DNA from 3 places in the Streptomyces sp. NPDC048106 genome. Region 2 is predicted to be linked to each of the others. Evidence: riboswitches for the same ligand, from Rfam matches in the RefSeq annotation. Region 2 holds a riboswitch; each other region holds the start of a gene.
The links. Region 2 has a riboswitch for cobalamin ahead of AB0927_RS19865 (CbtB-domain containing protein). Riboswitches for the same ligand answer to the same signal wherever they lie in the genome.
Positions count from the first base shown of each region.

Region 1: it holds a riboswitch for cobalamin, as region 2 does, so the genes downstream of both, AB0927_RS20530 (ribonucleoside-diphosphate reductase subunit alpha) here and AB0927_RS19865 (CbtB-domain containing protein) in region 2, are expected to answer to the same signal.
Region 3: it holds a riboswitch for cobalamin, as region 2 does, so the genes downstream of both, AB0927_RS38335 (cobalamin biosynthesis protein) here and AB0927_RS19865 (CbtB-domain containing protein) in region 2, are expected to answer to the same signal.

Region 1 covers NZ_JBEZND010000019.1:65,703-75,834, forward strand. Annotated here, with positions in the region: gene AB0927_RS20520 (hypothetical protein) at 32-274, shown strand; gene AB0927_RS20525 (ribonucleotide-diphosphate reductase subunit beta) at 187-1,194, opposite strand; gene AB0927_RS20530 (ribonucleoside-diphosphate reductase subunit alpha) at 1,194-3,575, opposite strand; cobalamin riboswitch at 3,700-3,860, opposite strand; gene mctP (monocarboxylate uptake permease MctP) at 3,981-5,609, opposite strand; gene AB0927_RS20540 (DUF3311 domain-containing protein) at 5,606-5,869, opposite strand; gene AB0927_RS20545 (GntR family transcriptional regulator) at 6,012-6,776, opposite strand; gene nagB (glucosamine-6-phosphate deaminase) at 6,938-7,723, opposite strand; gene AB0927_RS20555 (PAS domain-containing sensor histidine kinase) at 8,249-9,715, shown strand; gene AB0927_RS20560 (WhiB family transcriptional regulator) at 9,947-10,132, opposite strand, start outside.
Region 2 covers NZ_JBEZND010000018.1:68,776-78,907, forward strand. Annotated here, with positions in the region: gene AB0927_RS19825 (alpha/beta fold hydrolase) at 1-552, shown strand, start outside; gene AB0927_RS19830 (M15 family metallopeptidase) at 571-1,224, opposite strand; gene AB0927_RS19835 (cytochrome P450) at 1,272-2,465, opposite strand; gene AB0927_RS19840 (FAD-dependent oxidoreductase) at 2,491-3,846, opposite strand; gene AB0927_RS19845 (ferredoxin) at 3,836-4,045, opposite strand; gene AB0927_RS19850 (GntR family transcriptional regulator) at 4,272-4,994, shown strand; gene AB0927_RS19855 (sterol desaturase family protein) at 4,991-5,824, shown strand; gene AB0927_RS19860 (enoyl-CoA hydratase/isomerase family protein) at 5,986-7,041, shown strand; cobalamin riboswitch at 7,125-7,256, shown strand; gene AB0927_RS19865 (CbtB-domain containing protein) at 7,295-7,516, shown strand; gene AB0927_RS19870 (CbtA family protein) at 7,539-8,291, shown strand; gene AB0927_RS19875 (histidine phosphatase family protein) at 8,236-8,871, opposite strand; gene AB0927_RS19880 (GNAT family N-acetyltransferase) at 8,970-9,479, opposite strand; gene AB0927_RS19885 (alpha/beta hydrolase) at 9,671-10,132, shown strand, end outside.
Region 3 covers NZ_JBEZND010000063.1:3,344-13,475, forward strand. Annotated here, with positions in the region: gene AB0927_RS38300 (VOC family protein) at 73-486, shown strand; gene AB0927_RS38305 (hypothetical protein) at 509-1,768, opposite strand; gene AB0927_RS38310 (alpha/beta fold hydrolase) at 2,099-3,226, opposite strand; gene AB0927_RS38315 (class II aldolase/adducin family protein) at 3,380-4,060, opposite strand; gene AB0927_RS38320 (lysozyme) at 4,257-5,012, shown strand; gene AB0927_RS38325 (inorganic phosphate transporter) at 5,167-6,426, shown strand; gene AB0927_RS38330 (hypothetical protein) at 6,473-6,700, shown strand; cobalamin riboswitch at 6,848-6,991, shown strand; gene AB0927_RS38335 (cobalamin biosynthesis protein) at 7,090-8,079, shown strand; gene AB0927_RS38340 (cobyric acid synthase) at 8,076-9,584, shown strand; gene cobN (cobaltochelatase subunit CobN) at 9,581-10,132, shown strand, end outside.

The DNA.
Region 1 (10,132 bases), on a different contig from region 2:
GGTCAGCAGCGTCCGGCAGGACAGTAGTGGCATGACTGGAAACCAGATCCAAGGCCTCATCGGAATGACCGCCACCCTCGCGATCCTCGTCCTCCTGGTCCTCCCCTCCGTGCTCGGCATCCTGCGCGACAGGCGCGTCGACCGGCAGATCAGGAAGGCCCAGGAGGCCCGCGCGGACGAGGAGGCTCAGAAGTCCTCGTCCAGGTCGACGGTGCCCTCCACCGCCACCTGGTACGCCGAGGGACGGCGCTCGAAGAAGTTGGTCAGCTCCTGAACACCCTGGAGCTCCATGAAGGAGAAGGGGTTCTCGGAGCCGTAGACCGGCGCGAAGCCCAGCCGGGTCAGGCGCTGGTCGGCCACGCACTCCAGGTACTGCCGCATCGAGTCGGTGTTCATGCCCGGGAGGCCGTCACCGCACAGGTCGCGCGCGAACTGCAGCTCGGCCTCGACGGCCTCCCGCAGCATGTCGGTGACCTCCTGCCGGAGCCGGTCGTCGAACAGCTCCGGCTCCTCCTTGCGGACGGTGTCGACCACGTCGAAGGCGAAGGACATGTGCATCGTCTCGTCCCGGAACACCCAGTTGGTGCCGGTGGCCAGGCCGTGCAGCAGACCCCGGCTGCGGAACCAGTAGACGTACGCGAAGGCGCCGTAGAAGAACAGCCCCTCGATGCACGCGGCGAAGCAGATCAGGTTCAGCAGGAAGCGGCGGCGGTCCGCCTGGGTCTCCAGGCGGTCGAGCTTGTCCACCGAGTCGATCCACTTGAAGCAGAACCCTGCCTTCTCGCGGATCGAGGGGATGTTCTCGACGGCCGCGAACGCCGCCGCGCGGTCCTCCGGGTCGGGCAGATAGGTGTCCAGGAGCGTCAGATAGAACTGGACGTGCACCGCCTCCTCGAAGAGCTGACGGCTCAGGTACAGCCGCGCCTCGGGGGAGTTGATGTGCTTGTACAGCGTCAGCACCAGGTTGTTGGCGACGATCGAGTCGCCCGTCGCGAAGAACGCGACCAGGCGGCCGATCAGATGCTGCTCGGCCGGGCTGAGCTTCGCGAGGTCGGCGACGTCCGAGTGGAGGTCCACCTCCTCCACGGTCCAGGTGTTCTTGATGGCGTCCCGGTAGCGCTCGTAGAAGTCCGGGTAGCGCATGGGACGCAGGGTCAGCTCGAAGCCCGGGTCGAGCAGGTTACGGTCGGACATCACTGGCAGGCCTCGCAGGACTCGGGGTTTTCCAGGGAGCAGGCGACGGCGTCGGGGTCGGCGACCTGCTGGACGGGGATGGTCTGCTGCGCCCGGGCGGCGCGGGCGATGCGGGTCGCCGGGCGCGAGCGCAGGTAGTACGTCGTCTTCAGCCCGGACTTCCAGGCGTAGGCGTACATCGAGGAGAGCTTGCCGATCGTCGGCGTCTCCATGAACAGGTTCAGGGACTGCGCCTGGTCGATGAACGGGGTGCGCGCCGCCGCCATGTCGATCAGACCGCGCTGCGGGATCTCCCACGCCGTGCGGTACAGCGCCCGCACCTCCTCGGGGATCCACGCGAAGCCCTGCACCGAGCCGTTGGACTCGCGCAGCGCCTCCCGGGTGCGCGCGTCCCAGACGCCCAGGTCCTTCAGGTCCCGCACCAGGTACGAGTTGACCTGGAGGAACTCACCGGACAGCGTCTCGCGCTTGAACAGGTTGGACACCTGCGGCTCGATGCACTCGTAGACGCCCGCGATGGAGGCGATGGTGGCCGTCGGGGCGATGGCCAGCAGCAGCGAGTTGCGCAGGCCGACCGCCGCGATCCGCGCCCGCAGCGCCGCCCAGCGCTCGGGCCAGGTCTCCTGGACGCCGTAGTGGTCGGGGTGCAGCACACCCCGCGCGGTGCGGGTCCGCTCCCAGGCCGGCAGCGGGCCGCCCCGCTCGGCCAGGTCGGCGGAGGCCTCGTACGCGGCGAGCATGATCCGCTCGGCGATCCGGGTGGACAGGGCCTTCGCCTCGGGGGAGTCGAAGGGCAGGCGCAGCTTGAAGAAGACGTCCTGGAGGCCCATGACGCCGAGGCCCACCGGGCGCCACCTGGCGTTGGAGCGGCCCGCCTGCTCGGTCGGGTAGAAGTTGATGTCCACCACGCGGTCGAGGAAGGTGACGGCGGTGCGGACGGTCTCGTCCAGGCGCGCCCAGTCGATGCCGTCGGCGTCGATGCCCTCGGCGCCCCGCTCGGCCACGAACGCACCGAGGTTGACGGAGCCCAGGTTGCAGACCGCCGTCTCGCCGTCGTCGGTGACCTCCAGGATCTCCGTGCAGAGGTTGGAGGAGTGGATGACCTGGCCCGGCTCGGCGGTCTGGTTGGCGGTGCGGTTGGCGGCGTCCTTGAAGGTCATCCAGCCCTGGCCGGTCTGCGCGAGGGTGCGCATCATGCGGCCGTACAGCTCACGGGCCGGCATGGTCTTCTTCGCCAGGCCCGCCTCCTCGGCCCGGCGGTAGGCGGCGTCGAACTCCTCGCCGTACAGGTCCACCAGCTCGGGCACGTCCGCCGGGGAGAACAGCGACCACTGCCCGTCGGCGTTCACGCGGCGCATGAACTCGTCCGGTACCCAGTGCGCGAGGTTCAGGTTGTGCGTACGGCGGGCGTCCTCACCGGTGTTGTCCCGCAGCTCCAGGAACTCCTCGATGTCGGAGTGCCAGGTCTCCAGGTACACCGCGGCGGCGCCCTTGCGCCGGCCGCCCTGGTTCACGGCGGCCACCGAGGCGTCCAGGGTCTTCAGGAACGGCACGATGCCGTTGGAGTGCCCGTTGGTACCGCGGATCAGCGAACCGCGGGCACGGATGCGGGAGTACGACAGCCCGATGCCGCCCGCGTGCTTGGAGAGCCGGGCGACCTGGTGGTAGCGGTCGTAGATGGAGTCCAGCTCGTCCAGCGGGGAGTCGAGGAGATAGCAGGACGACATCTGGGGGTGCCGGGTGCCGGAGTTGAACAGCGTGGGCGAGGAGGGCAGGTAGTCGAGCCGACTCATGAGCCCGTAGAGCGCGGCGACCTCGTCCACGGAGCGGGCGGAGTCGTCCTCGGCGAGGCCGGCCGCGACGCGGAGCAGGAAGTGCTGGGGGGTCTCGATGACCTTGCGGGTGAGGGGGTGGCGCAGCAGGTAGCGGCTGTGCAGGGTGCGCAGGCCGAAGTAGCCGAAGCGGTCGTCGGCGGCGGGGTCGACCAGGGCGTCCAGCCGGGCGGCGTGCAGCGCCACGAACGCGGCGGTCCGGTCGGCGATGAGGCCCTCCCGGTGCCCGACGGCCACCGAACCGGTGAACGACGTCACGCCCTGCGAGGCCGCCTCGGCGCGGACGGAGACGGTCAGCAGCCGGGCGGCGAGCCGCGAGTAGGCGGGATCCTCGGAGATCAGGCCGGCCGCGGCCTCGGTCGCGAGCTCGCGCAGTTCCGCCTCGTCGGCGTCCGCCGAGCGGCCGCGCAGGGCGGCGGCGGCGACGCGGCCGGGGTCGGCGTCGGGGAGGTCCCCGGTCAGCTCGGTCAGGGTCCGCAGCAGCGCGGCACCGGGACCTTCGTTCTCCTGGCCTGTGGCTGAAACCGGGTCTGCTGGCGCGATGGTCACGTGGGCTCTCCCTCGCTCGGCACGGGGCCTGGCGGAGGGCAGGGGCAGCAGCCACGAGCGCACACGGCGTCGCGTCCACCGGCCCACTCCACGAGGCCCGGACGTCTCAGAGCACCCGAACCGGCCGGCCGGGTGCGCTGCCGGCAGGTCCTCGGACTGACTCCTGTGCGCAGACACGCACAAGTACACCGTTGCGGGACAGTTCCGGATTCGCACCGGATTCCCCTGCGACGACAGCGAGCATGAGCATACATCTAGTGCCGGGCCGTCATGCCACCCCCAGATGTTGTGTCGCCATGTGTCCATGGGGGACATGCGAAACGGGCCGCCGGCGTGTGACGCCGACGGCCCGCTGCGGGTCGTTCGCGGTTGCCCGGGCCCCCTGAGGGGCTCTGGCGGGCGGTTCTAGTGGGCGCTTCCCGCGGTGGCCGGGGGCAGCTCCACCTGGACGTCCGGGTCGCCCGCGTCCGCCGTGTAGTCCTCGGGACGGGTCTCGTCGATGCCCTCGGGCGCCTTGACGGCCTTCAGGATGAAGGTCAGGACGACCGTGACCAGGACGTTGAGGACGAAGGCCGTCAGACCGATGTAGCCGATCTGGCCGATGCCCGGGATGTCGTCGGACGAGCCGCCGAAGTGCTTCTGGGTCGGGGAGGCGACGCCGTACGCGGCGAGGGTGCCGTAGACCATGCCGACCGCCCAGCCGGCGAGCAGCGCCCAGCGGTGGAACCAGCGGGTGAACAGGCCGCCGACCAGGGCCGGGAAGGTCTGGAGGATCCAGATACCGCCCAGCAGCTGGAAGTTGATGGCGACCGTCTTGTCCATGCCGAGCACGAAGATCAGCGCGCCGACCTTCACCAGCAGCGACACGATCTTGGAGACCTGGGCCTCCTGCTTCGGCGTGGCGTCCGGCTTGATGAAGTCCTTGTAGATGTTGCGCGTGAACAGGTTCGCCGCCGCGATCGACATGATCGCCGCCGGCACCAGCGCGCCGATGCCGATCGCCGCGAACGCCACACCCGTGAACCAGTCCGGGAACATGTTCTCGAAGAGCTGCGGGATCGCCAGCTGACCGTTGGTGACCTTCACGCCGGCCGCGATCGCCATGAAGCCCAGCAGCGCCAGCAGGCCGAGCATCAGGGAGTACAGCGGCAGGATCGTGGTGTTGCGCCGGATCACGTTACGGCTCTTGGAGGAGAGCGTCGCGGTGATCGAGTGCGGGTACATGAACAGCGCGAGCGCGGAGCCGAGGGCCAGCGTGGCGTACGTCCACTGTCCCGCCGGCGGCGGCGCGAGCGCCCCGCGCGGCTTGCCGGTGGCCGGATTCACCTGGCTGAACGCGTGGCCCGCCTTGGCGAAGATGTCGTCGAACCCGCCCAGCTTGATCGGGATGTAGATGATCGCCACGATGATCACGATGTAGATCAGCGCGTCCTTGACGAACGCGATCAGCGCCGGCGCCCGCAGACCCGAGGAGTACGTGTACGCCGCCAGCACCGCGAAGGCGATCAGCAGCGGCAGGTCCTTCACGAACGCGTTGGTGTTCTCGCCGCCGCCGACGCCCAGCACGTCGAGCACCGCCTGGATGCCGACGAGCTGGAGCGCGATGTACGGCATCGTCGCGAGGATGCCGGTCAGCGCGACCGCGAGCGACAGCCCCTTCGAGCCGAACCGGCCACGCACGAAGTCCGAGGTGGTGACGTACCCGTGGCGGTGCGAGACCGACCACAGGCGCGGCAGGAAGGTGAAGATCAGCGGGTACACCAGGATCGTGTACGGCACCGCGAAGAAGCCGGACGCGCCCGCCGCGTAGATCGCCGCCGGCACGGCCACGAAGGTGTACGCCGTGTACAGGTCACCGCCGAGCAGGAACCAGGTGATCCAGGTACCGAACGACCGTCCGCCCAGGCCCCACTCGTCCAGCGAGTGCTCGTTCTCGGCCCTGCGCCAGCGCGCGGCGAGGAAGCCCAGGACCGTGACGGCCAGGAAGAAGAAGATGAAGACGCCGAGTGCGACGCCGTTGACCCCGGTCTTCACTTCGCGGCACCCCCCTGCGCGCCGTGGCGGGAGCGCTGGTCGTGCTGCCACAGCTTGTAAGCGATCATGGTGAGCGCGGTGGAAATGATCACCCAGAGCATCTGGTACCAGTAGAAGAACGGGATCCCGATGAACGCGGGATCCGTCTTCGAGTAAGAGCTCATCCACAGCAGTGCCACGAAGGGCGCGATGAGACAAATGCCGATGACCACACGTACCGGTGTCACCACCGGTGGTCTCACTTCGGGCGATTCTGACATGCTGTGGCTCCGTTCCCTCGTCGATCACCTCTGGTAATGCGCAGGCAATCTAGGTGACGGAATCCAGCCAGTGGAAGACCCTGTCTCAAGCTGTGTATATCGATTCGGCGAAGGAACGGGCACGTCCGGAACGTATACGCGCCTAGTCCACCGGCCGCTTGAGCCGGGCGACGAACTTGTACCGGTCGCCCCGGTACACCGAGCGCACCCACTCCACCGGCTGGCCCGAGCGGTCCAGGGAGTGCCGGGACAGCATCAGCATCGGCAGCCCGACGTCCGTACCGAGCAGGCCGGCCTCGCGCGGGGTGGCCAGCGAGGTCTCGATGGTCTCCTCGGCCTCGGCGAGGTGGACGTCGTACACCTCGGCCAGCGCGGTGTAGAGGGACGTGTACTTCACCAGCGAGCGGCGCAGCGCGGGGAAGCGCTTGGCGGACAGGTGCGTGGTCTCTATGGCCATGGGCTCGCCGTTGGCCATGCGCAGCCGCTCGATGCGCAGCACGCGCCCGCCGGCCGAGATGTCGAGCAGCTCGGCGAGCCGGTCGTCGGCGGTGATGTAGCCGACGTCCAGGAGCTGCGAGGTCGGCTCCAGGCCCTGGGCGCGCATGTCCTCGGTGTAGGAGGTGAGCTGGAGCGCCTGGGAGACCTTGGGCTTGGCGACGAAGGTGCCCTTGCCCTGGATGCGCTCCAGGCGGCCCTCCACGACCAGTTCCTGGAGCGCCTGGCGGACGGTGGTGCGGGAGGTGTCGAACTCCGCGGCCAGCGTGCGCTCCGGCGGCACCGGGGTGCCCGGCACCTGCGTCTCCGTCATGTCGAGCAGGTGCTTCTTCAGGCGGTAGTACTTCGGCACGCGCGCGGTACGGACGGTCGCGCCGGCCTCGTTCTCCGCGCTGCTGACGTCGGTGCTCATGCTCTGCCTTCCCGGCTCCGGATGCCGAAAGCGACCGACATCCCCATCGGCCACGGCTCACATCGTGGCACGGCTTGCTGCGTCAGGACTCCACCCGCACGCTCATGATCTCCTCTGTATACAGCCGGGTCCCGAGCTGGTCTAGTCCAACAGGGCCGGCCCTAGATGCCTTGCCAGTGCGGCTTGTTCGCGTAGGTGTGCCGGAAGTAGCCGGCCAGCTTCAGCTTGGTGGCGGCGGCCTCGTCCACGACGACGGTGGCGTGCGGGTGCAGCTGGAGCGCCGAGGCCGGGCACACGGCCGCCACCGGGCCCTCCACGGTCGCCGCGACCGCGTCCGCCTTGCCCTCGCCGGTCGCGAGGAGCACCAGATGCCGGGCCTCCAGGATGGTGCCGATGCCCTGGGTGATGACGTGGTGCGGGACCTGGTCGATCTCGCCGTCGAAGAAGCGCGCGTTGTCGACGCGGGTCTGCTCGGTCAGGGTCTTGATCCGGGTGCGGGAGGCGAGCGAGGAGCAGGGCTCGTTGAACCCGATGTGCCCGTCGGTGCCGATCCCGAGCAGCTGGAGGTCCACCCCGCCGGCCGCGGCGAGCGCCTGGTCGTACGCCTCGCACGCCGCCTGGACGTCCTCGGCCGTGCCGTCGGGGCCGAGGAAGGCGGACATGCCGATGCCGAGGGGCTCCAGCACCTCGCGGCGCAGCACCGAGCGGTAGGACTCGGGGTGCTCGGCGGGCAGCCCCACGTACTCGTCAAGCTGGGCTATGCGGGCCCGCGCGGTGTCCACGGCGCCGGAGCGCACCTTGGCCGCGAGCGCCTGGTAGACGGGGAGCGGGGTGGAGCCGGTGGCGACGCCGAGCAGGGCGTCGGGCTTGCGTCGCAGCAGCTGTGCCATGGCCTCGGCGATCAGCTCGCCACCCGCCGCGGCGTCCGGAACGATGACAACTTCCACGCTGGGCCTGCCGTTCTGGAGAGGGCTCGTGCGTCTATGTGGTTTAGACCAATCTAACAGAGCGGGTTCCTCGCGCCGATCTCCCGGCGCGAGGCGTGACGGAAATTGCCGCCGCCTTCTGTCCCCATGGTCGACCCCGGCGGGCTAGGCTGCGTGGCATCGAGTGCCATGGGGTCCGCATGCCGGTAGGGCATGGACATGCCTCATGGTCTAGTCCACAATCGAAGAGACTGTTCGAACAAGCGGTGTGAAGCGAACCGTCCGAAGCGGACGGCGCGCAGCGAACAGTACGAAGCGAACAAGCCCCGTCTTCCCCGCACAGGAAGACGGACGAGGAACCGGCGCTCTCTGCCCTGACTGCCCCGGCTCCTCGGCCTTCGGCCGACCGGGACCGCACACCCCACGGCCGATGATGCTCCGGGCTGCGGTGCCGGGAGGGTTGAGGGTCCCTTCCAGGCGCCGCGGCCCGCGGGTGTTTTTTCGGCCATCCCGAGTGCCGCGGGTACGCTCGCAAACGTGCCCTCCATGAACGAGCTGGTCCGCCAGCACACCGCCCTCGACGACTCCGATCTCGAGTGGCTCCACCTGCTGGTCTCGGAGTGGCAGCTGCTCTCCGACCTCTCCTTCGCCGACCTGGTCCTGTGGGTCCCCACCCGGGACGGCACCCGGTACGTCTCGGTGGCCCAGATGCGCCCCAACACCGGCCCCACCTCCTACCAGGACGACATGGTCGGCCATCTCGTGCCGCGCGGCCGGCGGCCCATGCTGGACGTGGCGCTGGACGAGGGCCGGATCGTGCGCGAGGGCGACCCGGAGTGGCGTGAGGAGGTCCCCGTACGGGTCGAGTCCATCCCCGTACGGCGCGACGGCCGGATCCTCGGGGTGATCGCCCGCAACACCAACCTGCTCACCGTCCGCACCCCGAGCCGCCTGGAGCTGACCTACCTCCAGAGCGCCTCCGACCTCGCCCAGATGATCGCGGCCGGGTCCTTCCCCTTCCCCGGCCAGCTGGTCGACATGGACGCCTCGCCGCGTGTCGGCGACGGACTGATCAGGCTGGACGCCGACGGCATCGTCCAGTACGCCTCCCCGAACGCGCTGTCCGCCTACCACCGCCTCGGCCTGGCGGCCGACCTGGTCGGGCACCACCTCGGGCAGACCACCGCGGAACTCGCCCCCACCCACGGCCCGGTGGACGAGGCGCTGGCCAAGGTGGCCAGCGGCTGGGCGCCGCGCGAGTTCGAGATCGAGTCCGGCGACGGGGTGATCCAGTTCCGGTCCATCCCGCTCAAGCCCAAGGGCACCCGGATCGGGGCGCTGGTGCTGTGCCGGGACGTCACCGAACTGCGCCGCCGCGAGCGTGAGTTGATCACCAAGGACGCCACCATCCGGGAGATCCACCACCGGGTGAAGAACAACCTCCAGACGGTGGCCGCCCTGTTGCGGCTCCAGGCCCGGCGCATCGGCTCCGAGCGCGGGCGCGCGGCCCTGGAGGAGGCGGTGCGCCGGGTCGGCTCCATCGCCATCGTGCACGAGACGCTGTCCCAGAACCTGGACGAGCGGGTGGAGTTCGACGACATCGCCGACCGGGTGCTGGCGATGGTCGCCGAGATCTCGCCGGGCAAGGTGACCGGCCGGCGCAGCGGGCGGTTCGGGATACTCGACGCCGAGGTGGCCACGCCGCTGTCCATGGTCCTCACCGAGGTGCTCCAGAACGCCCTGGAGCACGGCTTCCGCGAGGGTGAGACCGGCACGGTGGAGGTCTCGGCGGTGCGCGGCGGTACGACGAAGGAGGCCCGTCTCCTCGTCACCGTCCAGGACGACGGGGTCGGCCTCCCCGAGGGATTCGACCCGCACCGTTCGGGCAACCTGGGGCTCCAGATCGTGCGGACCCTGGTGGAGGGCGAGTTGGGCGGCACGTTCGACATGGTCCCGGCGCCGGAGCGGGGCACCAGGGTGATCCTGGACCTCCCGGTGCGGGCGCAGAAGTAGCCGACGGGTTCAGGAGGCGGCCGGCGGCCCCGGGGAGGGGCCGTTGGTATGGACCACTGGCGCCGGGGCAGCAAAAAGCCCCGGACCGTCTTCGGTCCGAGGCTCGTGCTCGTTGCTGCGCTGCTGTTCGCGGGCGGCATCGGGGGTTACTGCGCGCTGCTGCTCGGGGGCGGGAGATGCGTACACGATGCACGCGCCGCCAAGCTCAGGCTGTCACCTGGGGTGGGTGCGTCAGGCGGAGGCCTGACGGGCCCGGTTGCGGGCGGCACGGCGCTTCATCGCGCGACGCTCGTCCTCGCTGAGGCCACCCCAGACGCCGGAGTCCTGGCCGGACTCAAGCGCCCACTGCAGACACTGCTCGATCACCGGGCAGCGACGGCAGACGGCCTTGGCTTCCTCGATCTGCAGCAGCGCGGG
Region 2 (10,132 bases):
GGCATCGAGACCATCGCGGAGCTGGCGGACCGGGCCCACGAGGCCCTGCAGCCCTACGCGGACCGCCCGTTGGTCCTCTTCGGGCACAGCATGGGGGCCATCGTCGCCTTCGAGGTGGCCCGGCGCCTGGAACGCGACGGCGAGGGCCCCGTCCACCTCTTCGCCTCCGCGCGCCGCGCCCCGTCCGCCCGCACGGTGGAGAACGTGCACCAGCGCGACGACGACGGCATCATCGCCGAGATGCGCCGCCTCAGCGGCACGGACCCCCGCCTCCTGGGCGACGAGGAGCTGCTGCGCATGGTGCTCCCGGCCCTGCGCAGCGACTACACCGCCATCGAGACCTACCGCGCCGACCCGGCCACCGTCGTCGCCGCCCCCGTCACCGCCCTCACCGGCGACGCGGACCCCCGCGTCACCCCCGAGGAGGCCCACGCCTGGCGCACGCACACCACCGGCGCCTTCGACCTCAGGATCTTCCCGGGCGGTCACTTCTACCTCACCGACCGGATCGACGAACTGGCGGAGCTCCTGCGGGCGCGGCTGACGGCGTAGCACCCCGCGATCAATCGGTCAGGCGAGTTCCTTCGGGCCGTAGAGCGCGGCCGGGGCGCCCGTGGCCAAGGCCCAGTACCGGTCGCCGTACGACCAATGCCACCATTCGGTCGGGTAGTTGACCAGTCCGGCGGCGGTCAGGGCCTGGCCCAGGAGGCGTCGGTTGGCGCGGGCCTCCTCGCCGATGCCGTCGGCCTCGGTGTAGCAGGCGCCCGCGCTCTCCTCCGGGTTCGCGTTCAACGCCGTTCCCATGTCCAGTTCTTGACCGTCGGCGTCGGCGAGCGTCAGGTCGACGGCCGCCCCGGCGCTGTGCGGCGCGATCTCGGGCGGCGAGACGTAACGGCTCGCCGCCGAACGCACCCGCTCGGCGGACCAGTCGGGATGGGCGGCACCCAACTCCGCGCCGTACCGGTCGAAGTAGCGCCGCTGAAGGGCCGGCGGCCGGTATCCCTCGACGTAGAGCAGCCGCAGTTTCCCCGGCAGCGACTCCTGCGCCTTGAGCAGCCGTTCCAGCACGCCCTCGCGCAGCCGGGCGAACGCCCCGTCCCCGTCCGCCTTCCGCCCGTCGACCCGCAGGCGCCCGCCATGGCGCACGTCCACGAGCCGCTCACCGCACTCGCGCACGGGCACGGCGGCGACCCGCGGATCGGACATCAAGATGATCTCTGCCATGGGGCGATCATGTCAGCCGCACGGCACCGCCGGGACGCGCCCGCTCGTCAGAGCGTCAGCCGCAGATGGCGCGGCCCCCGCAGCATCGCGTTCTGCCGGTACGGCGGCGGGTCCTCGGCCAGCTCCGCCGTGCCCAGGTGGGGCAGCAGGGCGGCGAGGGCGGACTGGGCCTCCAGCCGGGCGAGCGGGCCGCCGTAGCAGAGGTGGATGCCGGAGCCGAAGCCGAGGTGCTGGTTGTCGGGCCGGGCCGGGTCGAAGCGGTCCGGGTCGGGGAAGCGACGGGGGTCGCGGTTGCCGGAGGCCAGGGCCAGGATGACGGACGAGCCGCGGGGGAGCGTGGCGCCGGCGACGTCGAAGTCGGCGAGGGGGATGCGCTCGCGCATGTGCACCGGGGGTTCGAAGCGCAGCAGTTCCTCCACCGCCCGCGGCAGCAGGCCGGGTTCGCGGCGCAGCCGGTCCAGCTCCGCGGGGTGGCGCAGCAGGGTCAGGACCCCGTTGGTGATGAGGTTGACCGTGGTCTCGTGCCCGGCGATCAGCAACAGCACCGCCGTCTCCGCGAGTTCCTCCCGGCTGAGCCGCAGCTCGGGGTCGGGTTCGCCGACGAACGCGGACAGCAGGTCGTCGCCCGGCGTCTCGCGGCGCTGTTCGGCCAGGCCAACCAGGTACCCGCCCATCTCCCGGCGGGCCCGGTCGGCCTCCTCGCGCGGCGCCGAGCCCGCGTCCGGCCGTACGTCGGCGGACGCGACCAGCGCGTCCGACCAGGCGCGGAAGAGCGGTTCGTCCTCGCGCGGCACACCGAGCAGCCGGCAGATCACCGTGACCGGCAGCGGATAGGCGAAGTCGTCCACGACGTCGACCTGCCCGCCCGCCTCGAACGGCGCCAGCAGCTCCTTGGTGATGCCGTCGATCTCGGCGCGCATGCCGTCCACCCGGCGCGGGGAGTGCGGCGGGCCGAAGGGCCGCATGGCCAGGGTGCGCAGCCGGTGGTGCTCCGGGTCGTCGAGGCGCAGGAACGGCGGCTTGGCGGTCACCACGCCACGGGTGCGGGGATCGGCGCTCATCCGCGGGTCGTGCAGCAGCGCGGCGACCTCGTGATAGCCGCCGATCAGCAGGCTGCCGTCCGACTGCGGGACGACCGGACCGGCCGCGCGCAGTTCCGCGTACAGGGGGTAGGGGTCGGGGCGGCTGGCGTAGTCGGTGATCCTCGCCAGCAGGGTGCCGGGGTCGGTGCCCGAGTCCATGTCGGCTCCTCGAAGTGGGCGTGGGCTATACCACCGTCAGCCGGCGGTCCGGGAGATAGCCGGTCAGCGCGACCGTCGGGCCGTGGGACAGCACCGACGGGTCCGGTACGTCGGACGGGATCGGGATCTCCGCCGCGAGGGCCCGGTCGGCGGCGCCCGGCGGCGGCGGGAACGGCGCGGCCGTCTCGATCAGGTGCTGGTAGTAGTCGAGCGACTTGGCCATGTCGACGGTGACCGCGGCCGTGACCCGGCCCCGGTAGCCGTAGACCATGGCGAGCCTGCGCGCCTCCAGCGAGCCCTGGGCGATGACCACGTGGTCGGAGTAGGTGGGCACCCCGACCGATTTGATGTTGAGCCCGAACTGCGTCGACCAGAACGTCGGCAGGGCCAGGTGGGGGCGGCGCAGCGGCCCCGGGCTGACCATGTTGTGGGCCGCGACCTCGGCCTGCGTGACCGCGTTGCCCCAGTGCTCCAGGGACAGCAGCTGGTAGCCGAAGAGCGGGTGCGGGAAGCGGGAGACGTCGCCGGCCACGAACACGTCGTCGGTGACGATGCCGTACATGGTGAAGGCGCGGCACCCGGCGTCACAGGCCAGCCCGCGCGGGCCCGCCGCGAGACCGGACTCCGCCAGCCACTCCACGTTGCGCACCGCCCCCAGCGCCACCACGCACACGTCCGCGTCCACCCGGCTGCCGTCGGACAGCTCCACGCCGGTGAAGCTCCCGTCGCCGAGCAGCCTGGTCACCGTCACGCCGGTCCGCAGGTCCACGCCGTGGTTGCGCTGCATCACGGCCGCGAGCTTGGACAGGGTGCCGCCGAGCGCGCCGACCAGGGGCGCGGGGCCGCGTTCGGTGACCGTGACCTCCAGGCCGCGTTCCCGGCAGGCCGAGGCGATCTCGGAGCCGGTGAACCCGCCGCCGATCACCAGGACCCGCCGCGGCCCCGCGTCCAGCCGCCGCGCGAGCCCCGCGGCATCCTCGCGGGTGCGCACGGTGAACACACCGTCCAGCGCGGCCTCCTGCGGGTTCGGCCAGGGCCGGGCGCGCGTCCCGGTGGCGATCAGCACCCGGTCGTACGGCAGTGACTCCCCGTTTTCGAGCAGCACCCGTTTCCCCAGCGGGTCCAGACCCGTGGCCCTTACACCGAGCAGCCAGTCAGCCTTGGGGTCCCGGCGCATCGGCAGCCCGGTGGACTCGGCCGGCGCGATGCCCAGCAGCACCTGCTTGGACAGCGGCGGGCGGTCGTACGGGGGATGGGGCTCGTCCCCGACCACCGTCAGGGATCCGGTGAAACCCTCGTCGCGCAGCGCCTCCGCGGCCCGCAGCCCGGCGAGCGAGGCGCCCACGATGACGATGCGGCCGTCCATGAGGTCATCGGGCACCGCCGCTCACCTCCTCGCCGAGGAGAATGGCCTGGACCGGGCAGGCCGCCGCGGCCTGGCGCACGCGTTCGACCTGGTCGTCCGGGACGGCCGGGGCGTACAGCAGCCCCTCCTCGCCGTGCAGCCGGAACACGTCCGGCGCGAGGAACACGCACTGTGCGTAGCCCTGGCAGCGCGTGAGGTCGACAACGGTCCGCATCGCAACCACTTCCTCCTCCGCCGTACCCGCCCCTCGTCTCCAGCATGGGACGAGAACCGCAGGCCCGCACGGCCACCCGGGCGGGGCCCGGCAGGCGGCGCGTCAACGCCCGGCCGGGCAGCGCCGCTTGACGGATCCGGACGAAAGCCGACATGTCAGCGGACCCGCGCGGGAATACTGGTCCAACCAGTTGACCACTGAACCGGGTGCGGCCACCCTGATCGCCATGGCTGAGGGACACATACGGCGCGAGGCGGTCTCCGACCAGCTCTTCGCCCTGTTGCGCGACAGGATTCTCGGCGGGGAGCTGCCACCCGGCGCCGCGCTCACCGCCGAACGGGAACTGGCTGCCGAGTTCGGGGTGAACCGGCATGCCGTACGGGAGGCCGTCAAACGCCTCCAGCAGGCACGACTGGTCGACGTCAGTCACGGCGGCCGCACCCAGGTGCTGGACTGGCGGCGCACCGCGGGGCTCGACCTCGCCGTGGGCATCGCCGCGGCCGACGCAGGGCCGACCGTGCAGGACATCGCACGCGACGCCCTGGAGATGCGGGCCTGCGTCGGCGCCGACGCGGCCCGGCTGTGCGCGCTGCGCTGCTCCGCGCGGGCCGCCGCCGAGATCACCGCGGCCGTCGAGGCGCACGCGCACGCCGGGCCCGATCTGACCGAGCTGGACGAGTCCTACGTCGCCTGGTGGCGGCTGATCGTGGAGGGCTCCGGGAACATCGCCTATCTGCTGGCCTTCAACAGCCTGGTGGACGGCCTGATCCCGGTCGCCGACGTGCCCGCCGACCTGGGCGCGGGCGAGATCCTCGACGTCGAGGCCCACCGCCGGCTGGCCGCGCACATCGCGGCCCGCGAGGCGGACGAGGCCGAGCGGCTGGCCCGCGAGCTGCTGTCCCGCAGCGTGCCCGCGGCGCCGCGCACCCGTAAGGGGGCGGGCCGGTGATCCCCACCGTGGTCTACGCGATCCCGGCGTTCGTGCTGCTGGTGGTCGTCGAGGCGCTGTCGTACCGCTTCCTGCCGGACGACGACGAGCGCGGGTACGAGCTGCGCGACACCGCCACCAGCATGTCCATGGGCGCGGGCAGCCAGGTCATCGCGGTGCCGTGGAAGGTCGCGACGATCGTGGTGTACGCCGCCGCGTACACCCTCGTCCCCTGGCACCTGTCGGCGTCCTCCGGCTGGACCTGGCTGCTGCTGTTCTTCGGCGAGGACCTGGCGTACTACGCCTACCACCGGGCCCATCACCGGGTCCGGGTGCTGTGGGCGAGCCATGTGGTCCACCACTCGAGTCTGCGCTACAACCTCTCCACCGCCCTGCGCCAGACCTGGACGCCGATGACCGGCCTGCCCTTCTGGCTGCCGCTGGCGCTGATCGGCGTACCGCCGTGGATGATCCTGATCGAGCAGACCGTCAGCCTCGTCTACCAGTTCTTCCTGCACACCGAACGCGTGGACAAACTGTGGCGCCCGGTGGAGTGGTTCTTCAACACGCCCTCCCACCACCGCGTCCACCACGGCTCCAACAACGTGTACCTGGACCGCAACTACGGCGGCATCCTCATCATCTGGGACCGGCTCTTCGGCACGTTCGAACCGGAGGGGGTGCGCCCGGTGTACGGCCTGACGAAGAACATCGACACCTACAACCCGCTGCGGGTGGCCTTCCACGAGTACGCGGCCGCCTGGCGTGACGTCCGCGCGGCCGGGCGCTGGCGGGACCGGGCCGGCTACGTCTTCGGGCCGCCGGGGTGGTCGCCGAGCACGAAGGGGTGACGCCGGGCCCGCCCGGGGCGGGAGGCATGATGCCCCTGGCAGAACGGATGACGCGGGCGGCACGGGGAAGACCGTCCGTGCCCCTCGCGTCCACCGGCACCCGGAAGGAACCACCAGATCATGTACGACATCGCGGCCCGCGCCCTGACGGAGACGTCCCGGTGAGCGGCACCGGGGCACCCGTGCTGTGCCACACCACCGGCCGGGCCGCCCGCATCACCCTGAACCGGCCCAGGGCGCTCAACGCCCTCGACCACGAGATGGTCCGCCGCATCGACGCGGCGCTCACCGCCTGGCAGGACGACCCCCGCGTGGAGACCGTCGTCCTCACCGGCGCCGGCGAGCGCGGACTGTGCGCGGGCGGCGACATCCGTGCCGTCCACGACGACGCCCGGGACGGCGACGGCACCGCGTCCGCCGCGTTCTGGCGCGACGAGTACCACCTCAACGCCCGTATCGCCCGCTACCCCAAGCCGTACGTCGCCCTCATGGACGGCATCGTGATGGGCGGCGGGGTCGGCGTCTCCGCGCACGGCAGCGTCCGGATCGTCACCGAGCGGTCGCGGATCGCGATGCCCGAGACCGGCATCGGATTCGTCCCGGACGTCGGCGGCACCCATCTGCTCGCCCGGGCACCCGGGGAGCTGGGCACCTACCTTGCTCTGACGGGGCATCAGATCGGCGGAGGCGACGCCGTGTTGTGCGGGCTCGCCGACCACTACGTGCCCTCCGGGGAGCTGCCCGCGCTGCTGGACGACCTCGCCGTCATGCCCGTGTCCGACGCGCTCGCGCGGCACGAACAGACCGTGCCGCCGGGGGAGTTGGCGGCGCAGCGGGAGTGGATCGACGCCTGCTGCGCGGCCGGCACCGTCGAGGAGATCGTCCAGCGGCTGCTCGCGCACGGCAGCCCGGAGGCGAAGGAGACGGCGGAGACGCTGTTCTCCCGGTCGCCCACGGCCCTCAAGGTCACACTGGCCGCCATGCGCAGGGTCCGACGACTCGGGTCCCTGGAACGGGCGTTGGACCAGGAGTACCGCGTCTCGTGCGCCGCGTTGAGCAGCCACGACCTGGTGGAGGGCGTCCGCGCCCAGATCATCGACAAGGACCGCCGTCCCCGCTGGTCACCGGCGACCCTGGCCGAGGTGACCGAGGCGGACGTGGAGCGCTTCTTCGCGCCGCTGGGCGACCGCGAACTCGGCCTGGGCGGAGCCGGGTGACCCGCAGCGGGCGGAGCGGGGACCGGCCGCCCCTCGGGTCGGAGAGGAAGATCACGTCCGCGGGCGCGGTCTTGGCCGAGGGCGGCTGACGCGGTACGGTCTGTCCGATATCGACGACGGCAGGACGGAAGCCGGTGAGAACCCGGCACGGTCGCGCCACTGTATGCGGGCCCAAGGGCCCGTGAGTCAGACCCGTAGCCGTCGTACCACGCACCACCGACATGGGACGCGAACTCCCAAAGGAGGTCCTGCCATGGCGCAGACCGTCGCCCGGCCGACAGCCACCGCCCCCGCCCTCCCCGCCAAGCTGCCGCTGAAGGCGATAGCTCCCTGGGCGGTCTTCTTCGGCATCCTGATGCTGGTCCTGCTGTACTTCGTCGGCGCCGAGCAGGGCGCCACCTCCGTGTTCAACGGCACGGACGTCCACGAGTGGCTGCACGACGCCCGCCACCTGCTCGGCTTCCCCTGCCACTGACGCCGGGGGACACCGCGCGCTGATGAACTCCGCAACCGTACGGAACCTTCTCGTACGGGGCATGCTCGCCGGCCTCGCCGCCGGTGTGCTCGCCCTGGTCGTGGCGTACCTCCTCGGCGAGCCGAACGTCGACAAGGCGATCGGCTTCGAGGAGGCCCACTCCCACGAGCACGAGATGGTGGTCGTCTCCCGCTCCCTGCAGTCCACCGCCGGTCTCGCCACCGGCGTCCTGGTCTACGGGGTCGCCTTCGGCGGCATCGCCGCCCTCGCCTGCTGCTTCGCCCTCGGACGGATGGGCCGCCTCGGCCCGCGCGCCACGGCGCTGCTGCTGTCGGGGTGCGCGCTGCTCGCCGTGTACGTCGTACCGTTCCTGAAGTACCCGGCCAACCCGCCGTCGGTCGGCGACGCCGACACCATCGGCGAACGGACGGCCCTGTACTTCCTGATGATGCTGCTCAGCGTGTTGCTGGCGATCGCCGCGACACTCCTCGGCAGACGCCTCGCGCCCGTGCTGGGCCCCTGGTGGGCGTCGGTGGCCGCGGTGGTCGCGTTCGCCGTGGTGGTCGCGCTGGCCTACCAGTTCCTGCCGGCCGTCGACGAGGTGCCGAAGGGCTTCCCGGCCGTCCTGCTGTGGCGGTTCCGGCTCTCGGCGCTGGCCGTCCAGGCCGTGTTGTGGGGCGGATTCGGACTGCTCTTCGGGGAGTTGGCGGAGCGGCTGCTCAATCCGACGCCGACGAGGGCCGCGAAGGGGCGAGCGGTGCCGGCCGCGCGCTGACGCCGTCCGGCGCGGCGATCGGGCGTCCCAGCCGCAGGTTCCACCGCCCGGCCCTGCCGCTGAGTTCGGTCACGGTCAGGGGCGGCACGTCCACCCGCCAGAAGGACGTGTCCGGCATGCCCAGCGCCGCGACGACCGCCGCCCGGACCACCTCCGGCTCGACCACGGCGAGGGTACGACCGGTCAGGAGCCGTGCGTCGGCGAGCCGGCCCGCGACCCGCGCGCACAGCTCCCGCACCGACTCGCCGCCGTGCGGGGCGCAGCCGGGATCGGCGAGCCACCGGCCCACCGCCTCCGGTTCGGCGGCCCCCACCTCGTCCAGGGTGCGGCCCCGCCAGCGCCCCACGTCCAGACCCGCCAACTCCGGCACGGACACCACCCCTTCGAGAGCCAGTGCCGCCGCGGTCTCCCGGCAGCGCGCACTGGGGGAGACGAGCACCCGGGCCACGGCGGGCAACGCCCCGGCCGCGGCCCGGGCCCGCGCCACGCCCCCGGCGTCGAGCGGACCACCGTCGTCGAAGCGGATCTGCCGGAGCGAGGCGCCGATGGCGGGGGAGACGAGCAGGACTCGACTGGTCACGCGGTCACTCCTGCGGGGTGGTGGGCACGGAACACGGGCGGGGGAGGCGGCCCGGGGAACATAACACCCGCGGGGCCGGGCCCGTCCCGTCCGCTCCGTCAGGCCAGGTCCCTGGCCGGGTCCAGCGCCCAGTGGTTGGTCCTGAGGATCCGGCCCGCGAAGTCCGTGTCGGTCTCTCCGAGGAACCGGAAGCCGACGGAGCGGCAGATGCTGTTCGACGGAGCGTTGGCGACCGCCGGGAAGGCGTGGACGACGCCCCAGCGGTCCTCGTCGCGGGCCCGCTCCAGCAGCGCGCGGACGGCGCGCTTGGCCAGTCCACGGCCCTGGAACTCGGGGAGGACCATCCAGCCGATCTCGGACAGCGGTGCGGCTGGGGTGTCGTGGGCCCACAGGGTCACCGTCCCCGCCACCACCTCGGGCGTGGCCGGATCGGGCACGATCATCTTCAGCCACGCGCCGTCCGCCGCGGCCTCCGCCGCGTCCCGGCGGACCTTGTCCGCCATCCCCGCGCGGGGCAGCGGCCCGCCGAGGCCCGCCATCATGACGGGATCGCAGCGCATCCGGACGTAGGCCTCGACATCGTCCGGCGAGACATCGCGCAGCAGCATGAACTCCTCCTCGCCCGAGGGCAGTTGGCCCGAACGTACCCAATGCCCGGTCGTCCTCGCACGCGGGCCGGCCGGGCGGGGCGGGCCCGTACCGATCATCCCTTCGCGCCGCCTTCGGAGAGCGGGGACCGGCCGGTAGCGTCGCGGACGAGCTGACCTCACCGCGCGAAGCGCACGACGGAGGGTTTCATATGATCGACAGGCGTACCTTCGGGAAGGCCGTCGGCCTGGGGACCGGCGCGGCCGCCCTCTCCCTGACCGGCTCGCACGCGGCGGACGCCGCCGCGGCCGCTCCCCGCGCGGCGGACGCGGCCCCCGCCGCACCCGCGACACACACCGCGTTTCCCGTGCTCAAGCAGATCGAGGCCGGCGTGCTCGACATCGGGTACGCCGAGGCGGGACCGGCGCACGGCCCGGTCGTGATCTGCCTGCACGGATGGCCGTACGACATCCACAGCTACGTCGATGTCGCCCCGCTCCTCGCCGAGCGGGGTTACCGAGTGATCGTCCCCTACCTCCGCGGCCACGGCAGCACACGGTTCCTGTCCTCCCGGACGGTCCGCAACGCCCAGCAGTCCGCGGTCGCCCTGGACATCGTCGCCCTCATGGACGCGCTCGGCATCCCCGAGGCCGTCCTGGCCGGCTTCGACTGG
Region 3 (10,132 bases), on a different contig from region 2:
GCTGTTTTCCCGGGTCCGCATCGCCGGGCGGCGGGCCGGGGAGAACTTCCGTGGACGGGAGGAGTGATCCGCATGGCGGGAATGGGTGGGGGACGGCCGGGCATCTGCCCGACGCTGCTGTACGCGGACGCGCAGGCGGCGATCCGTCAGCTCACGGAGGGCCTCGGCTTCACCGAGCTGACGGTGTACGAGGCGGCGGGCGGCAAGGTGCTGCACGCCGAGCTGGTCCAGGGCAACGGCGCGGTGATGATCGCCTCCAAGGGCCGCGGCGGCCCGTTCGACACGGCGATGAGGCACGCGGGGCCCGCCGGGGTGTACGTGGTGGTGGACGACGTGGACGCCCACCACCAGCGGGCCGTGGCGCACGGCGTCGAGATCCTCGTGCCCCCGACGGACCAGGACTACGGCTCGCGGGACTACCTGGCCCGGGACGTCGAGGGCAACCTGTGGAGCTTCGGGACGTACGCGCCGGAGATCGGGGTCTGAGGCGCCGGCGGGCGCGGGTCCCTCACCCGCCGGTGTGCACCTGGAACGCGGCCCGGCGCACGGCCTTGGCGAGGGCCGGGTCGGGGTGGGCGGCGGCGAGGGCGACCAGGACCTGCACGGTGCGGGGGTGGCCGACGGCGCGGACCTCGTCGAGCAGCCGGGGCACGGTGGGCTGGACCGCGGACTCCAGGTGCCGGACCAGCATCGGCGCCTCGCCGTGGTCGGCGACGGCCGCGGCGGTGTCCACCCACAGCCAGGTGGCCTCCTCGCGGGTGAGGACCTCGTGGGCGTCCTCCGGGTCGAGGCCGTCGTGCTCGGCGAGCCACAGCAGGGCGTACGGCCGCAGCGTCGGCTCGTCGACCACGGCGCGTACGTCGGGCTCGGCGGGCGCGCCGACCACGCGCAGCGCCTCGAAGGCCAGCCCGCGCAGCAGGGCGTCCTCGCCGCGCGCGGCGTCGATCAGCTCGGAGACGGCGCTGCCGACGGTGCGGGCGGCCAGCCAGGCCCGGTACTCGGCGCGGGCCGCGTTGGGGCGGAGCTGGGCGCAGCCGCGCAGCATGTCCTCGGCGGACTGCTCGATGTTGCCGGCCGGGCTCTGGGCGGCCACGCAGATCTGCTCCAGCTTGACCCACACCGCCCAGCTGCCCAGCGGGGTGAGGGTGGCCTGGCCGGCGTCGCAGGTGAGGGCGCCGACGTGGGCGAGGGCCGCCAGCGCCCAGTCGAGGAGCGGGGCGAGGGAGGCGGGCGGGGCGTCCGGGCTCCCGGCGGGCTCGGCGGGGGGCTCCGCGCCGGACTCGTAGGGGACCTCGCAGCGTTCGGTGCGCAGCTCGGTGACCCGCTGCTGGAGCAGGTCGAGCAACTGTTCGACCGGGACGGGGCCGGCGGACAACTGGAGGAAGGAGAGCACCTGCGGCATGGCGGAGACGGTCTCCGCGACGGCGGCCGGCTCGTGTCCCTCCGGTTCGGGGAGGGCGAGCGACCAGGCGTCGAAGAGGGCGACCCAGCCGCGCAGCACGGCGCTGTCGTCGCGGTCCCAGGCGCGCAGCCGCCAGCCGGGGCGCGCGCTGTCCCCGTGCACCTCGACCAGTCCGGCCAGGCGTGCGGTGTCCCAGTCGGCGCGGACCTGGCCGGAAGTGAGCCCGAGGTCGGCGGCGGCGCGGTCGGCGGTGGCGGCGGAGAGGGTGGCCTTGCCGTCGGCGGTGGCGGCGTCACGGCCGGGGCCCAGGGCGTTGTCCGCCCAGCGGGCGACGCGGACCGCGCCGGCCAGCCCGGTGCGGGCCATTCTGGCCAGCTCGGCGGCGGCGGGGGTGCCCTCCGGCGGCCGGGGTGCGGGGCGGCGCGGGCGCCGCTGGTTCACAGCTCTGGGGGCGGCGGCCAGGGGTCGAGGTCGGACGAGTCGGAGCCTGGAGTCGCGCGGGATACGGGACGTCACAGGGGCAGTCTTCCGGTTGACGGTCCGAAAACCCAAACGGAATGTCACGGCGGGCGACGGGGCTGGCCAACGCACCGGGTTCCACAGGGGGTGCGTAGACGACTTTCGGCCAACCGCACGACCGCAACCGGAACGGCGGTGACCGCTCGGGACGCGTCCGGTGCGCCCCGGCGTGCGCCGTCACACCAGCGGGGTCAGGAAGCGCCGTAGCCGCTCCTCGTACGCCGCGGGGTCCGGGTTCCACATCGCCGCGTGCGGGGCGTTCGGCACGGTGTGCAGGGCGACGCGGTCGGGGCGGCGCGCGGCGAGCAGCCGGGAGAACTCCCAGGGGGCGACCAGGTCGCCGGGGCCGTGGATGATCAGGGTCGGGGCGGCGAGCCGCTCGGGGTCGGTGATCTCGGCGACCCGGTCGGCGTGCAGGCCGGCGCGGCCCTGGGCGGCCCGCACCGCGAGCGGCAGCAGCGGCGAGGGGGTGCGCCGGGCGCGGGCGAGGGCGCGCAGCGTCGCCTCCCAGCTCAGCACCGGCGAGTCGAGGACCAGCCCGGCGACGCGGTCGCGCACGGCGGAGTGCTCCGCGGCGCGCAGCGCCATGGTGGCGCCGGTGGACCAGCCGAGCAGGAGGACGCGGCGGGCGCCGTAGCGGACGGCGTAGCGGATCGCCGCGTCCACGTCGCGCCACTCGGTCTCGCCGAAGTGGTTCAGGCCGTCCGCGGGGCGGGGGGCGCCGAGGTCGCCCCGGTGGGCGAGGGCCAGAACCGGAAGGCGGCGGGCGCGCAGGAAGCCCATGAGGTTCATGACGTGCTCGCGGGTGGTGCCGAGGCCGTGCACGGCGATCACCCAGGTGTCCCGGTCGCCGGGCAGGAACCAGGCGGGCAGCGAGCCGAGTTCGCCGGGCACGTCCACGTCGGCGTGGTCGAGGCCGAGCGCGGTGCTCGGGTTGCCGACGTACAGGTTGGGGGTGAACCAGACGGGGTCGCCGGGCGCGAGGGTGCCGTGCGTCACGCGCTCCAGGCGGCGTACGACGGTGTCGGCGGTGTGCCGTGCCGTCTCCAGCACGGGCCCCACGACCGCGTGCGAGCCGTCGCCCGCGAGGCCGTAGGTGCCGGGGCGCAGCGAGGCCAGGTCCCGGGTGAGGGTGAGCTGCCCGGCCGCCGCGTCGTGCACGGTGAGCCGCGGCTCGGTGGGCAGCGGCCCGCTGCCGGTCGCCTTCAGCGCGACATCGCTGGCGAGCCGGCCGGCGGCCACGGATGCCAGGCCGGCGGCCACGGCGGCGGTGACCGCGGCGGCGGTCGCTTTGAGGGGGCGCACGGGACCAGTGTCACGGGGGGTGCGGCGCCCGGCCAGTGGAGAGGCGGACCGGGGTGAAGGAGACGAAGGGAATGAAGAGGACGAAAGGAATGAAAGGAACGAGGGGTGCGGGATCGCGGCCGGGCCGCGGTTCGGGAAGCTGCGGGGCACGGGTCACCTCCGTTGGCCGTATCCCTTCAAGCGTTCCCCGGCCTCGGCGAGTTGTGCCTCCGTCAGCAGAGACGGGGTCAGGCCCGGGACGGAGGAGGCGGTCAGCCACAGGCGGCACATCCACTCCAGCTGGGCGGTGCGGTCGTAGGCCTGGTCGAGGGTGGCGCCGTAGGTGAGGGTGCCGTGGTTGCGCAGGAGGCAGCCGGAGCGGCCGTCGAGGGCGCGGAGCATGTGCGCGGCCAGCTCGTCGGTGCCGTAGGTGGCGTACGGCGCGACGCGCACGGGTCCGCCGAGGGCGGCGGCCATGTAGTGGACCAGCGGCAGCTCGGAGACCAGCATGGAGACCGCGGTGGCGTGCACGGCGTGGGTGTGGACGATCGCGCGGGCGTCGGTGGTGCGGTAGACGGCGAGGTGCATGGGCAGCTCGCTCGTCGGCACCAGCGAGCCGAGCACCTGACGGCCGGTGAGGTCCACGCCGGTGATGTCGTCCGGGGTGAGCCGGTCGTAGGGCACGCCCGACGGGGTGACGAGCACCACGTCCCCGACGCGTGCGGAGACATTGCCCGAGGTGCCGACGACCAGCCCGTCGGCGACGCTCCGCCGCGCCGTCGCGACCAGTGCCGCCCACCGCTGCGCCGCTTCCTCGCGCACTTCTCCGCCCGTCTCCCGCAGCTTCGAGGTCATGTCCGCGATCCTGCCAGCCGCCCCTACCCCATAGGGCGCGGTCGCCGCACTTCTGTCCGAGTCTCGGAACCCCCAAAAGGGTTCATATCGCACCAGACACCATGAATCTGCGCCAATTCGCCGAGCGTCCGCCCTTGAATGAGCCCTCCTTGCCCGCCGGGCGACCTGGTCGTCCGTCACCCCGGGGAGTTGGCACATGGCCCGTGACCGCACTCACCTCCGCCGCCGCGCCGGCGCCCTCGCGGCGGCCGCCGCGGCGCTCGTCCTCACCTGCGCCGCCGGCGCCTCGGCGGGTCCCCCGGGCCGGCCCGCGAGCCGGCCCGGGGGCCACGACGTCTCCTCCCACCAGAGGCGCGTGAACTGGCCGGCCGCCCAGGCCGGCGGGGCGCGCTTCGTCTACGTCAAGGCGACCGAGTCCACGCACTACCACAACCCCTATTTCCACCAGCAGTACGACGGCGCCCGCGACGCCGGCCTGATCCGCGGCGCCTACCACTTCGCGCTGCCGGACGAGTCCTCCGGCGCCAGGCAGGCCAGGTACTTCGTGGAGCACGGCGGGGACTGGCGGGCCGACGGCTGGACGCTGCCGCCCGCGCTGGACATCGAATACGACCCGTACCGCGCGAGGGACAAGTGCTACGGCCTGAGCGAGAGGCGCATGACGGCCTGGATCTGGTCCTTCAGCGACGAGGTTTTGCGCGAGACCGGCCGCCGCCCTGTGATCTACACCACGGACCAGTGGTGGAGGCTGTGCACCGGCGACAGCCACGCCTTCGCCTCCCGCCACCCGCTGTGGGTCGCCCGCCACGACGCCTCGGAGCCGGGCTCGCTGCCGGGCGGCTGGCGGCACTGGACCTTCTGGCAGTACGCCACCTCCGGCCGGCTGCCGGGTGACCAGAATCTCTTCCGCGGCACCTTCGGCAGGCTGCGGGCGTTCGCGGCGGGCTGGTAGCCCAAGGGGGCTCTGGGCACGTCCGCTCCGGGAGGGACAAGCGGAGTCCCGCACCCCCGATGCGGACACCCTCGTGCCCGCCTCAGTTCATCTTCCGTTCACCCAGGTTGCCTACGTTCATCCGGACACCGACCTCGAACGATTGCCTGGGTAAATGGAAAGCTTCTCGCTGATCCTCGCGATTGTGGTGGTCACCGCACTCGCGTTTGATTTCACGAACGGTTTCCACGACACCGCGAACGCGATGGCCACCACCATCTCCACAGGCGCCATGAAGCCGAAGCTCGCGGTAGCCATGTCCGCCACCCTCAACCTGGTGGGGGCCTTCCTCTCCGTGGAGGTCGCCAACACGATCTCCAAGGGTCTCGTCGACGAAAGCGGCATCCGTCCCGAGGTCATCTTCGCCGCCCTGGTCGGCGCGATCCTCTGGAACCTGCTGACCTGGCTGGTGGGCCTGCCCTCCAGTTCCTCGCACGCCCTGATGGGTGGTCTGATCGGCGCCGCCATCGCCTCCGCCGGGTTCGACGCGGTGCACGGCGGGGTGCTGGTCACCAAGGTGCTGCTGCCCGCGGTCGCCGCGCCGGTCGTGGCGGGCATCGCGGCACTGGTGGCGACCCGGTGCTCCTACGGCATCGGCGGCAAGGCCGAGGGCGAGGCCACCCGCAAGGGTTACCGCGCCGGCCAGGTCGCCTCCGCCGCGCTGGTCTCCCTCGCGCACGGCACCAACGACGCGCAGAAGACGATGGGCGTCATCACCCTCGCGCTGATCGCGGGCGGCGCCATCGCCCCCGGCTCCAACCCTCCCACCTGGGTGATCCTCTGCGCGGGCCTGGCCATCGCGCTCGGCACCTACATCGGCGGCTGGCGCATCATCCGCACCATGGGCACCGGCCTGACCGACCTGGAGCCCCGTCAGGGCTTCGCCGCGCAGACCAGCGCCGCGACCGCCATCCTGGCCTCCTCGCACCTCGGCTTCTCCCTCTCCACCACCCACGTCGTCTCCGGCGCGGTGATGGGTTCGGGTCTGGGCCGCAAGGGCGGTGTGGTCCGCTGGTCCACCGCGACCCGGATGGCCGTCGCCTGGGTGCTCACCCTGCCGGCCGCCGCGCTGGTCGGCGCGGGCGCCGAGGCCGTCACCGAACTCGGGGACTGGGGCACCGCCGTGGTCGCCGTCTTCCTGGTCGCCGCGAGCGCCTGGATCTACAGGCTGTCCCGGCGCGAGGTCATCGACCACACCAACGTGGTCGCCGAGGGGAGCCCGGAGCCGTCCGGTGTGGTGACCACCGCCATCGCCGCGGTGACCCCGCCCCCGGCGGGCGCGCTCACCGACGGCCTGACGGCCACCATCCCGGCCCCGGCCACCGACCCGACGGCCCCCGCCGCCTCCGCGGTCCCGCCGGCCGCCACCGTCTGATCCCGAGCCCCGCTCACCGAGCCCCGTTCACCAAGGAAGCGTTCCCATGAAGATCGACTGGGCGGCCATCGGCTCCGTCTTCGGCGTCAGCCTCGCGTTCACCGTGGGCCTGGTGGTCCTGTTCACCCTCGGCGTCAACGGCCTGGCCCGGCGCGAGAAGGCCGCGGCCGAGGGCGGCTCCGCCACGCTCGCCGTCACCGGCGCCTACGTCTGCTTCGCGGCCTGCGCCGCGGCGGTGGCGTACGGCATCGTCCTGATCCTCGCCAAGTCCTGAGCCCGGGGCCCGCGAGGCCCCCTCAGGTCCCCCGAGACCCCCGAAGGCTCCCCGCCGCCACCCGCGGCAGGGGAGCCTTCGGCATGTCCGGCCACCCCCCTGATGTGGGAATCTGCACACTCCCGCAGGTCAACGGCAAGTTGACGGTTCTTCCGGGAGCGTGGTGGACTGCCTGGGCCATATACGGCAGCAGGAGAGGAAGCCGGTGCGAATCCGGCGCGGTCCCGCCACTGTCACCGGGGAAGAACCCCCCGGAAGCCAGGAACTCTCGCCGCCGGATCACGTCGAACCAGGGCGCGGACACCCTGAGTGAGGACACATCGCCATGCTCGGCTGCCGAAGGACCAGTACCCGGACCACTGTCGCGGTGCCCACGGCCGGCTGAGCCGATGGCCGCCGATCGCAGATATGCGTACGGCGCCGCCGCCGGACTCCTCGGCGACCTGCTCCTCGGCGATCCCCGCCGCGGGCACCCGGTCGCCGCGTTCGGACGGGCGGCCGCCGCTGCCGAGGGCGCGTTGTGGCACGACCACCGAGGCTGGGGCGCCCTGCACACCACCGTGTGCGCCGGGGGCGCCGTCGCGCTCGGAGCGCTGGCCGCCCGTGCCGTACGCCCCTCCCCCACCGCCTCCGTCGCCCTGACCGCCGCGGCCGCCTGGGCCGTCGTCGGCGGCACCTCCCTCGCCCGCGAGGCCCGGGCGATCGGGGACGCCCTGGCGGCCGGGGATGTCGAGGCGGCCCGCGCCCGGCTGCCGCACCTGTGCGGCCGGGATCCGCAGGCGCTGGACGCCGACGGCATCGCGCGGGCCGTGGTCGAGTCCGTCGCCGAGAACACCTCCGACGCGGTCGTGGGCGCCCTGGTCTGGGGCGCGGCCGCCGGGGTGCCGGGGCTGCTCGGCTTCCGGGCCGCCAACACCCTGGACGCGATGGTGGGTCACCGGTCTCCCCGCTACCGCCGCTTCGGCTGGGCGGCCGCGCGCCTGGACGACGTGGCCGGCTGGCCGGGGGCCCGGCTGACCGCCGTACTCGCCGCCGTCGCCGGACCCGACCCGCGCGGCGCGGTGCGGGCCTGGCGCGCGGACGCCCGCAGGCATCCGAGCCCCAACGCCGGTCCCGTGGAGGCGTCCTTCGCGGGTGCCCTCGGCGTGCGCCTCGGCGGCACCCTCTCCTACGGCGGCCGTGTCGAGCACCGCCCGGTGCTCAACGGCGCCACCGGACGGGCCGTACGGGTCACCGACATCGGCCGCGCGGTACGGCTCTCCCGCCGCGTCGGCCTGCTCGCGCTCGGCACCACCGTCGCCGCGCGGCTCCTGATCAGCGGCGTCAGCGGCGTCCGTGGCGTCAGCGGCGTCAGCGGGCGGAAAGGACACGCGAAGTGAACGGTGGTCTCCTCGTCGCCGGCACCACCTCCGACGCCGGCAAGAGCGTCGTGACGGCCGGGATCTGCCGGTGGCTGGCGCGCCAGGGCGTGAAGGTCGCGCCGTTCAAGGCGCAGAACATGTCCCTCAACTCCTTCGTCACCCGTGAGGGCGCCGAGATCGGGCGGGCCCAGGCCATGCAGGCCCAGGCATGCCGGATCGAGCCGACCGCGCTGATGAACCCCGTGCTGCTCAAGCCGGGCGGCGAACAGAGCAGCCAGGTGGTGCTGCTGGGCAGGCCGGTGGGCGAACTCAGCGCGCGCGGCTACCACGGCGGGCGCCAGCAGCGGCTGCTCGGCACGGTGCTGGACTGCCTGGCCGAACTGCGGGGCCGGTACGACGCGGTGATCTGCGAGGGGGCGGGCAGCCCGGCCGAGATCAACCTGCGCCGGACCGACATCGTCAACATGGGGATCGCGCGCGGTGCCGGGCTGCCCGTGCTGGTCGTCGGCGACATCGACCGCGGGGGCGTCTTCGCCTCCTTCTTCGGCACCCTCGCGCTGCTGTCGCCCGAGGACCAGGAACTGGTCGCCGGGTTCCTCGTGAACAAGTTCCGCGGCGACGTCTCGCTGCTGGAGCCCGGCCTGGACATGCTGCGGGGGCTCACCGGGCGGCGGACGTACGGCGTGCTGCCGTTCCGGCACGGACTCGGCATCGACGAGGAGGACGGACTCCGCCTCTCCCTGCGCGGGTCGGTGCGCGAGCCGGCCGTCGCCGCCCCGGCCGGCGAGGACGTGCTGCGGGTCGCCGTGTGCGCGATCCCGCTGATGTCGAACTTCACCGACCTGGACGCGCTGGCCGCCGAACCGGGCGTCGTGGTGCGGTTCGTGGACCGCCCGGAGGAACTGGCCGACGCCGACCTGGCCGTCGTCCCCGGCACCCGGGGCACGGTCCGGGCGCTGTCGTGGCTGCGCGAGCGGGGTCTCGCCGGCGCCCTGGCCGAGCGGGCCGCCGCCGGCCGGCCCGTGCTCGGCATCTGCGGCGGCTTCCAGATCCTCGGCGAGCACATCGAGGACGAGGTGGAGTCACGCGCCGGCGCCGTCCCCGGGCTCGGGCTGCTGCCCGTGCGGGTGCGGTTCGCCCGCGAGAAGACCCTCGCCCGGCCCCGCGGCCGGGCCCTCGGCGAGCCGGTCGAGGGGTACGAGATCCATCACGGCGTGGCCCGCGTCACCGGCGGGGAGGCCTTCCTGGACGGCTGCCGGGTGGGCGCGACCTGGGGCACCCACTGGCACGGCTCGCTGGAGTCGGACGGCTTCCGCCGCGCCTTCCTGCGCGAGGTGGCCGCCGCCGCGGGCCGCCGCTTCACCCCCGCGCCGGACACGTCCTTCGCCGCGCTGCGCGAGGAGCAGCTCGACCGGCTCGGCGACCTGATCGAACAGCACGCGGACACCGACGCGCTGTGGCGGCTCATCGAGTCCGGCGCGCCGCGAGGACTGCCCTTCATCCCACCGGGAGCGCCCGCATGAGCACAGTGTTGTTGTTGTCGACCGCCGACACGGACCTGCTGGCGGCCCGGGCCTCCGGCGCCGGGTACCTGATCGGCAATCCGACCCGGGTCGACGTCGCGGAGGAACTGCCGCGGCTGCTGGCGGGCGCCGACCTCGCCGTCGTACGGCTGCTCGGCGGCAGGCGCGCCTGGGAGGAGGGACTGGCCGCGCTGGCGGCCTCCGGCGTCCCGGCGGTGCTGCTGGGCGGCGAGACGGTGCCGGACGCGGAGCTGATGGCCGCGTCGACGGTGCCCGCCGGTGTGGTGGCCCAGGCGCTGCGCTACCTGGTGGAGGGCGGCCCCGGCAACCTGCGGGAGCTGTCCCGGTTCCTGTCCGACACCGTGCTGCTGACCGGCGAGGGCTTCGAGGAACCGCGCCGGATGCCGGAGTACGGCGTCCACGGCGCGCACGAAGTCCAGGACGGCCGCCCGACGGTGGGCGTGCTCTTCTACCGGGCCCATGAACTCAGCGGCAACACCGCCTTCGTGGACACCCTGTGCGCGGCGATCGAGGCACGGGGCGCCAAC